One region of the Cupriavidus sp. USMAA2-4 genome, then DNA from elsewhere that is predicted to be linked to it. Evidence: predicted binding sites of a transcription regulator. Region 1 holds the regulator's gene; the other holds the start of a gene.

Region 1 (4,411 bases):
CAGTCTCGAGGACGATTTTCGCCTCTTGGGTATTCATATACGGATGTGTGCAGCCTGTCTTTGCACCTGCCCCCGGCGGACCGCCGGAGGATTCGGGGATTTCGGATCCAGCGAGGCCGAAGCGCCATCGCCATCTCATTGCGCGGCCGGCCGGCATGCCGTCCGCATGAAAGCCGCGCGCCCATCTTATTCTGCTTCGGGTTGCCGGGTCAGTCCGGCGGAGAATTGCCCTGCTGCCGGCCTCAGCGCCGGCCGAAAGGCCTCTTGCGTTGCACCGCCCTTCTGGAGCGGCGGATCGGCGCGAACGGGTCCAACCCCTTCCGCCGCAAGAACGATGCAGTCATCCGCACGGTGTTGCGCACCTCCCGTCGCGCAACGCCCAGCCGGTCTTTTGAACCGGAGATCTTGTCAACCGGCATGGCTTGCTGCGAGGTGGCTACGTCCGTCAGCAACATTCTGCCCGGACTGGCCTCAGGACGGCCGTTCGAGTTGCCCGGCCATGCGCGCGGCAGCGCCAGCGCGATAGATACTGCAATGCTGCCGATTGTAGGGCATTCCGGCCCGGCGCTGCAACCGCCGATCACCAGCGCGGCGCCTTCGGCACACCCGACAAAGTGCCTCACGCATCACCAAAACAGAAGAACCCCCTTCAGAACACCACACAGAAGCCGTGTGCGGCGAGCGTGTGCGGCAACATCGCCGCCCGCACAAGCCCGGCCGCACCAAACCCCATCACTGCCACGCCGGCACCGACGCGCACCCAGGGCCGGCGCGACCAGCCGCGCAACGCGCCGGACAGGCCGGACAACATCAGCAGGTTGGGCAAGGTCCCGAGACCGAATACCCCCATCAGCAAGGCCCCCGACAACGCGTTGCCGGCAAGCAACGATAGGGTGAGCGCACCGTAAACCATGCCGCACGGCACCAGCCCCCACGCCAGACCGATGCCGAAACGCCTGAGCAAGCGCGGGCGGACCTGAATCGGGGCGGACGGGGCACCGGCGCGCCGCCCGCGGAGGCGGCCTGCCAGGGCTCCGGCCCCACGCGCCACCAAGCGCTCCAGCGCGGCGAACTGCGGCGCGCGCCCGGCCAGCAGCCACAGGCCGGTGCCCAGCAGGACCATGCTGCCAGCGGCAAACAGGCCGCGCTGCAGCGGCAGGTATTGGGCTCGCCAGGCACCGGCGCCGACCGCGCCCAGCGCGGCACCGAGCAGCATGTAAGTCACCACCCGCCCCGCATGCATGGATAACTGTTCACGCAACCAGTCCCGCGGCCTGCGCAGCACGACGACCGGCGCTTCCGCCTGCGGCCGCTCGACCGCCAGTGCAATGCCGCCGCACATGGCTGCGCAGTGCACGCCACCCAGCAAGGCCAGCAGAAAAACACTGAAAAAGACCGCCGCAGTCAACTTTCGCTCCCCTTCGGATGCCTTCACACAGTAAAATGCAGAAATTGCGCCCTCGCAGCTCAACGACAATAGGCCCCGGCTTGCTCAATTCCATCCCCGTCACCGCGATGTCGCCCCGTTGCTCGTCCTGCTCGCTCGGACACCTGTGCGTGCCGGTCGGCATGAACCGCAACGACATCGAAAAGATCGACTCGCTGGTGAAGGAACGCGTGCGAGTCCACAAGGGCGAGACGCTCTACCGGCTCGGCGAACCCCTGAGCGCAGTCTACGCGGTGCGCTTCGGCACCCTGAAGACACACGTGACGATGGAAGACGGGCGCTCGCAGATCACCGGCTTCCACCTGCCGGGCGAAGTCGTCGGACTCGACGGCCTCGGCGAGATGCAGCACGCGTCGGATGCTACCGCACTGGAAGACACCGAGGTCTGCGTGATGCGCTTCAACGACCTGCAGACCCTGTCGACCACCGTGCCGTCGCTGCAGCAGCAGTTCCTGCGCATGATGAGCAAGGAGATCACGCAGGACCAGGTCATGCTGCTGACGCTCGGCTCCATGCGCGCCGAGGAGCGCCTGGCCGCCTTCCTGGTCAACCTGTCCGAGCGCCTGTCGGAACGCGGCTACTCGTCGACCGAGTTCGTGCTGCGCATGAGCCGGGAGGAAATCGGCAGTTATCTCGGCCTCAAGCTGGAAACCGTCAGCCGCCTGTTCTCGCGCTTCGCCGAGGCCGGGCTGATCCAGATCCGCCAGCGCCACGTCAAGCTGGTCGACGTACCCGGCATCAAGCAGATCTACGGCAAGAGCTGCTGACCAAGCCGAGGGCGCAGGCATCCGGCGCCTTCGACAGGCCCCGTTCTGCCCAGCCCTTCGGCCTGCGCGCATCCCCTACTCCAGTTCGTCGGTATCGCCGAGGCGCACCGGCATCGTATAAAAGGTCAGGGCGCTCGACAGCGAGCACAGCAGCCAGGCCAGCAGGAAGCCGATGGTGTAGACCGCCTCGCGCGAGGCCTCGACCGGCCGCCCGAACAGCCTGAGATCGCTTGGATCCACCAGCGAGAACACCGCGGCGGTTGCCACACCGGCGACCAGGAAGGCCGGCCACAGGACCCACATCAGCCAGCGCAGTCTCATGGCCGCTCCGTGGCTGTCGCGCCGGACACTGCCCGCGCCGCGCCCTGCCGCTCGACCACCAGCCCGTGCCGGCTGACGCCCTCCTCGATCGGCTTGTCGGGATGCGTCATCGCCAGCCAGATGGTCACGCCGCAGGCGGCCATCGCCGCCAGCGGCCCGCTCATCAGCAGCCAGGGCCAGGGTTCCTTCCACCACGGCCGCACGGCCTGCTGCATCGTGCCGGCGTCCGTCAATGATTGTCGGGCGGGTCCTTGCATGGCTTCGCTCCTTGCTGTTACGCACGGCGGCATCGTGGCCGCCCCGCTTGTCTGCCCTGCGGCAATCCCCTCCGCACGCCCTACAGGTCGCGCGGCACGATGAAACTGGTCGATTGGTTCACCTCGACGACATGCCCCTCCTCCTGGCCGCCCTGCACCGTCACGCGGATCTTGTGCGTGCCCTGCCGCGCCTGCTCGAGCGGCACGCGCACGCGGATGGCCAGCAGGCGGTTCGAGGTCGGTGCGAGTTCGCCGGTCGCCCCGTCGGACTCCACGCGCAGCTTGCCGAGTTCCGCACTGTCGGCGCGGATGGTGAACTGCATCGGCGCCTCGCTAGTATTGATCAGCTGCAGGCGGTAGACGTTCTCCACCCAGCGCCCCTCGACTTCGCGCCCGAGGCTGCCGCGGTCGCGGATGATATCCACCTTCAGCGGCGTGCGCAGTGACAGCGAGATGGCGAAGCCCGCCAGCAGTGCCAGCCAGATCGCCGAATAGATCATCACGCGCGGACGCAGCAGGCGCTTGCGCGTCGCCTGGGCCGACCAGCCCTTGCGCATCGCGTTCTCCGACGTGTAGCGGATCAGCCCGCGCGGGTAGTCCATCTTGTCCATCACCTGGTTGCAGGCATCGATGCAGGCGCCGCAGCCGATGCACTCGTACTGCAAGCCGTCGCGGATGTCGATGCCGGTCGGGCAGACCTGCACGCAGATGCTGCAATTGACGCAGTCGCCAAGCCCAGCGGCGCGGTGGTCGGCCTTGCGCGAGCGGCTGCCGCGCGGGTCGCCGCGGCCGCTGTCGTAGGTGACGACAAAGGTGTCGCGGTCCACCATCACGCTCTGGAAGCGCGCGTAGGGACACATGTACTTGCACACCTGCTCACGCATGAAGCCCGCGTTGCCCCACGTGGCGAAGGCGTAGAACAGCATCCAGAAGGCCTGCCAGGGCCCGAGCGCGAACGCAGCCACCTGCCCGCCCAGCTCGCGGATCGGCGCGAAATAGCCGATAAAGGTGAAACCGGTCCACAGCGCCACCACGATCCACAGCAGATGCTTGGTCGCCTTGATGCGCAGCTTGCGCAGCGACCACGGATCGCCGTCGAGGCGGATGCGGGCGAAACGATCGCCTTCGACATGCCGCTCGATCCACATGAAGATCTCGGTATAGACCGTCTGCGGACAGGCATAGCCGCAGAACAGCCGGCCGGCGATGGCGGTGAACAGGAACAGGGCCAGCGCCGAGATCACCAGCAGCACGCTCAGGTAGATCACGTCCTGCGGCCACAGCACCAGCCCGAAGATATAGAACTTGCGCGCGCCCAGGTCGAACAGCACCGCCTGGCGCCCGTTCCACTGCAGCCACGGCGTACCGTAGTAGATCAGCTGCGTCAGCAGCACGAGCCAGACGCGCCAGTTCGAGAAGGCACCGCTGACCGAGCGCGGGTAGATCTTGCGGCGGACTTCATACAACGCCTCGTCGACCGACTCGGTCGCAGGCGCTGCGGTTGCCGGCCCGCCCTTGCGGGCCAGCGGTTCCGTCTCCGGTGCATTCATTGGCTGGCTCCGGCGGCGCACGCGCCCTGCGGCGCGGCGCGATGCACTTTCCTCATCGTGACGCCTCCG
Region 2 (4,411 bases), 910 kb from region 1:
GCAGAATCTTCGACCGCCTAGCAAGTGTTTCGCGCATACGCGATCCGTTACGCGATCAGTCGATTCGGATCCTGGTCCCGCGCCGGCAGCGGTCCGGCGCCGTCCTCCCTGGGATTCACCGATGCGGATCGACTGGTTCCAGGCTTTCCCCGCCATCGGCGAAGGGATTTCCGGCGCGGCCTGCCGCCGCCCCCGCCAGGGCGCACTGCGGATATCGCGGAGTTTGGGATTGCCAGCGAATGCTGCTTGTTCTTGTTGCCGTTCTACCCATCATTGTTGTGCCGATGCATTTGCGGGTATCTCACCGCCCGCGGCGCAGCCGGGGCCTTGGGTTCCGATGCGAGGGCATCTCAAGTTCCACCAAGCGGTAAAAGGTATGGAAATAGAACAGAAGATAATATTCTCTGGTGAGCAATTGGATGTTTATTTTGCTTCTTATGTGGGTATGGAAGGGGGTAATCCCGCTGCGGCGATCTGGTTTTGCGATAGCACACCGCATCCCTGGACCGAATCGCTGCTGGCACCGCTGATTCCACGGCGGCATCCCGGCGCATGGGATGCCGCATTCCGCGCGACTAACCGCGAAGCCATGGAACGCTGGCAGTCGCACCAGAAGGTGGCGCGCATCATGTGCGCCGCGCGCACCCAGGTCCTGGGCCCGTCCCGAGAAATCAGCAGTTGGCAGGACTACTACGCCAATCATCTCTACGCACCGGGTGGCGCCGAATTCAAGCTGAGCCTGTTCCCGTTGCCGGCTCATCTGGTCGGCGACCAGCCCTGGTCGAAGGCCTTCCGCGGACAGCCCGAACTCGTGCCCAAGCAGCGCTACCTGGAGCGCTGCCGCAACGGCGGGCGTTTCCGCTTCATCAGCGAGATCCGGCGACGCTGGCGGCCCAAGCTCGTGGTCTGCCTGGGCGAGCGGCACCGTGAGGATTATGTGCGCGCCTTCGGCCTCGAGCGCGCCAGCGCACGCGACTACGTGCTGCAGCCCGCCGACCTGGCCAAGACCCTGCGCCTGTTCGAGGCCGACGGCACCACCTGGGTGATCTGTCCGGCGCTGGCGGGCGCGTCGGGGCTGACCTCGGACGTGCTGCTCGAGGCCATGGGCCGCTATATCGCGCGCTGGCTCGAGCCGGGCGATTTCCCGAACTGACGGCCGATCGGCGGCCGGCCCCGGCTCGCGGGACTGTCCGCCGCCGGCGCGCTGCGCTCAGTCGGGGGCTTCGCTGCGGATCAGCAGCACGGGCTTGCCGCTCTTGTGCAGTACGCCTTCGGCCACGCTGCCCATCACCAGGCGCTTCACGCCGCGTCGGCCGTGGGTGCCGAGCACCAGCAGGTCGGCATCCCAGCGCACAGCCTCCTGGATGATGGTGTCGGAAATCATGCCGGGACCCACCGGCTTGTCGATCAGCCTGGTGCTGTGGCGCACGCCCTCGGCGGCAAGGCGCGCCGCGGCAGCCGACAGCGCTTCGTTGCCGGCTGCCATGATGCTGTCCATGATCTTGGACGGGTCGAAGTAGCCGACGTCGAAGAACAGATCGCTGTTGTCGGCGATGAAGATCGCCTCGACCTCGGCGCCGGTGGCCTTGGCGACCGTGATGGCCTGGCTCAGGGCCAGATCCGAGGAACGGCTGCCGTCGACGGCAAGCAGGATGCGCTGGTACATGGCAAGTCTCCAGGAAACGGGCAGGTTGTTGGGGGCGGGGCATCCCCGTGCCCCAAGGTTAGGTGATCGGGCGGCTGGCACATTGATGCCCGTCAAGACCGGCGGGGCCCGCCCGGGCGGACAAGCGCTTGCGCCGGCGAGGTGCCGGCGCGTGCGATCATTGCATATGCTGGCCGCCGTTGATGGCGATATTGGCGCCGGTCACGTAACCGGCGTCATCGGAGCACAGGTAGGCGATCAACGCCGCCACTTCGTCCGGGCGCCCCAGGCGCCCGACCGGGATCTGCGGCAGGATCTTGGCCTGCAGGATCTCGGCCGGCACATCGGTCACCATCTTGGTCGCCAGGTAGCCCGGTGACACCGTGTTGACGGTCACCCCCTTGCCGGCCAGTTCCAGCGCCAGGGATTTCGTGAAGCCATGCATGCCCGCCTTGGCCGCGGCGTAGTTGGCCTGGCCGAAGGCACCCTTGGAACCGTTGACCGAAGAGATATTGATGATCCGTCCCCAGCCGCGTGTGCTCATGCCGTCGGTGAAGGGCTTGGTCATATGGAAGACCGAATCCAGGTCGGTGCGCAGCACGTCGTCCCACTCCGCCTTCTCCATGCGCTTGAAGGTCCGGTCGCGCGTGATGCCGGCATTGTTGACGAGGATGTCGACCGTGCCGAAGCGCGCCAGGATCTCGCTGGCGCAGCGCTGGCAGTCGTCATAGTCGGCCACGTCGACACCGAAGGCGGCGAAGTCGCGGCCCTCCGCGCGCTGGCCGTCCAGCCACGCCTGCACGTGATCGTTGCCGGGCGAGTGGGTCACGATGACGCGGTGGCCGGCGGCATGCAGGCGGGCGGCGATGGCCTCGCCGAGGCCGCCCATGCCTCCCGTCACCAGGGCGATGCGCGCATTCCGCTCATTCGCCACGGCGGCTCCTTGCGCGCGCCGCCGCTTCGTGGCCGGCCGCGCCGTTGGCATGCGCCGCGTTCGGCTGCAGGAAGGCATTGGTCAGCACCGAATTGAACTGGCCGAAGCGGTCGAACCACTCCTGCACCGGCGCGGGCATCGGCATCGCGAACTGCGGGCCGGCGGTGGCATTGCCCTGCAGTTTCTGCCAGCTATCGCCGGCTTCGCGCAGATGCTCGGCCAGTTCGGCCTGGTTGTGGCTGGCCAGCGCCGTGTACTCCTCGCAGAGGCGCGTGTACTGCTCGGTCTGCTGGCGCATCAGCGCCGCCGGCAGCGCCGCCAGGTCGGCGACGGTGCCGGCGTGCGATACCTCGTTGACGATTTCCTTCGAGCCGGCGATGGCCTGGTCGACCGCCTTGAGCTGGAACGCCAGCAGGCGCTGCTGGCGCTCCAGCATCAGCAGGGTGCCGCGTAGCGCAGCCTGCATGCCGGTGCGGAATACTTCCAAGGGAATGTCGTTGGGATTTGCCATGGAGGCCTCCTGGTTGGCTTGGCGACGTGGATGGGGCATTGCGCGGCGGCGATGCCGCCGTGGCGCATGGCCGCATGCCCCGGAGGGCGCGGGCCGCGTGGTAAGGAATGACTCATTCTAGGCAGTGTGGCCGGCGGCGGATTGATACGTATCAATTTCATTGCCAAGGAGCGGCACCGCACGGCGTGGCAAGGCGCGGATCGCGGCAGAAGGCGCCGCCAGCCCGAAGAAAGAGGGGAATGCCACAAGCTACGCGGCAGGGTGCGGCAAGGTGCGGCGAGGTGCGGGGGCGTCGGCCGGCTTGATGTGTATCAAGCTCGTGCCGGGCGCAATGCCTAGACTATCGGCAAGGTGCGCGCCGCGCAGGTAAGGTTCCGCCCGTCCCGGGCCGCGCGCCGCGTTGCAGCCACCCGCGTTGCGGCCACTTATCCAACGCTTCGGCAAGGCAGGACAGACATGGAAAACACCGTCATCGTCTTCTACTCGCGCACCGGTACCACGCGCCAGGTGGCCGAGCAGCTGGCGGCCCAACTCGGCGCCGAGGTCCATGAGGTGCGTGACGTGCGCAGCCGCGCCGGCCTGGCGGGAGACGTGCGCTGCGTGGTCGATAACCTGCTGCAACGCCATGTCGCCTACGCCTACGACGGCCGGCCGCTCGCGGCTTATGACCAGGTGGTGCTGCTCACGCCGATCTGGATCGGCCGGCTGGCCGCGCCGATGCGCAGTTTCCTCGCCGACCAGGGGCGCGTGCAGGGACGGCTCGCGGTGGTCTGCCTGATGGCCTCGCGCGGCGCTTTCAACGCCATCGAGGAAGTGGCGCGGCTGAGCGGCAAGGTGCCGCAGCCGGTGCTGGCCCTGCTGCAACGCCAGGTGCAGACGGGCGAGGCGCGCGAGATGCTGGATGGCTTCGTCGGCCAGATCGCGGCCGCCGCGCAGGCGGACGGCGGCGCACGGCGCGCCTGGCTGTCGCCGCACGAGGCCTGAGCCTGGCGCCGGCCTGACCGCCGCGGCCTCCCTTCGCACGGATGGCGATGCAACTCCGCTTCCTCGGTGCCACCGATACCGTGACCGGCTCGAAGTATGTGCTGGAAGCGGGTGTTCGCCGCGTCATGATCGACTGCGGCCTGTTCCAGGGCTACAAGGCGCTGCGCCTGCGCAACTGGGACCCGCTGCCGCTCGACCCTGCGAGCCTGGACGCGGTGGTGCTGACCCATGCCCACCTGGACCACAGCGGCTACCTGCCATTGCTGGTGCGCCGGGGTTTCCGCGGACGTGTCTACTGCACCGAAGGCACGGCACGGCTGTGCGAGATCCTGCTGGC

Evidence for each region. Region 1 encodes FNR, which switches genes on or off when oxygen is low (the NO sensors DNR and NnrR bind a similar motif). Its sites were predicted from a motif close to TTGATNNNNATCAA; they were not measured.
Region 2: the regulator FNR is predicted to act here: its motif matches at 1,749-1,762, upstream of BKK79_RS02520 (universal stress protein).

Annotation. Positions count from the first base shown of each region.
Region 1 is NZ_CP017748.1:4,152,036-4,156,446, reverse strand. Features, by position in the region: gene scpB (SMC-Scp complex subunit ScpB) at 1-37, opposite strand, end outside; gene BKK79_RS40415 (hypothetical protein) at 243-623, opposite strand; gene BKK79_RS18505 (sulfite exporter TauE/SafE family protein) at 650-1,408, opposite strand; gene fnr (fumarate/nitrate reduction transcriptional regulator Fnr) at 1,489-2,214, shown strand; gene BKK79_RS18495 (hypothetical protein) at 2,290-2,535, opposite strand; gene BKK79_RS18490 (hypothetical protein) at 2,532-2,750, opposite strand; gene ccoG (cytochrome c oxidase accessory protein CcoG) at 2,873-4,342, opposite strand; gene ccoP (cytochrome-c oxidase, cbb3-type subunit III) at 4,395-4,411, opposite strand, start outside.
Region 2 is NZ_CP017748.1:567,180-571,590, reverse strand. Features, by position in the region: gene BKK79_RS02525 (XpsR family transcriptional regulator) at 590-1,153, shown strand; gene BKK79_RS02520 (universal stress protein) at 1,211-1,666, opposite strand; gene phbB (acetoacetyl-CoA reductase) at 1,824-2,630, opposite strand; gene BKK79_RS02510 (phasin family protein) at 2,569-3,090, opposite strand; gene BKK79_RS02505 (flavodoxin family protein) at 3,547-4,074, shown strand; partial or broken gene BKK79_RS02500 (MBL fold metallo-hydrolase RNA specificity domain-containing protein) at 4,122-4,411, shown strand, end outside.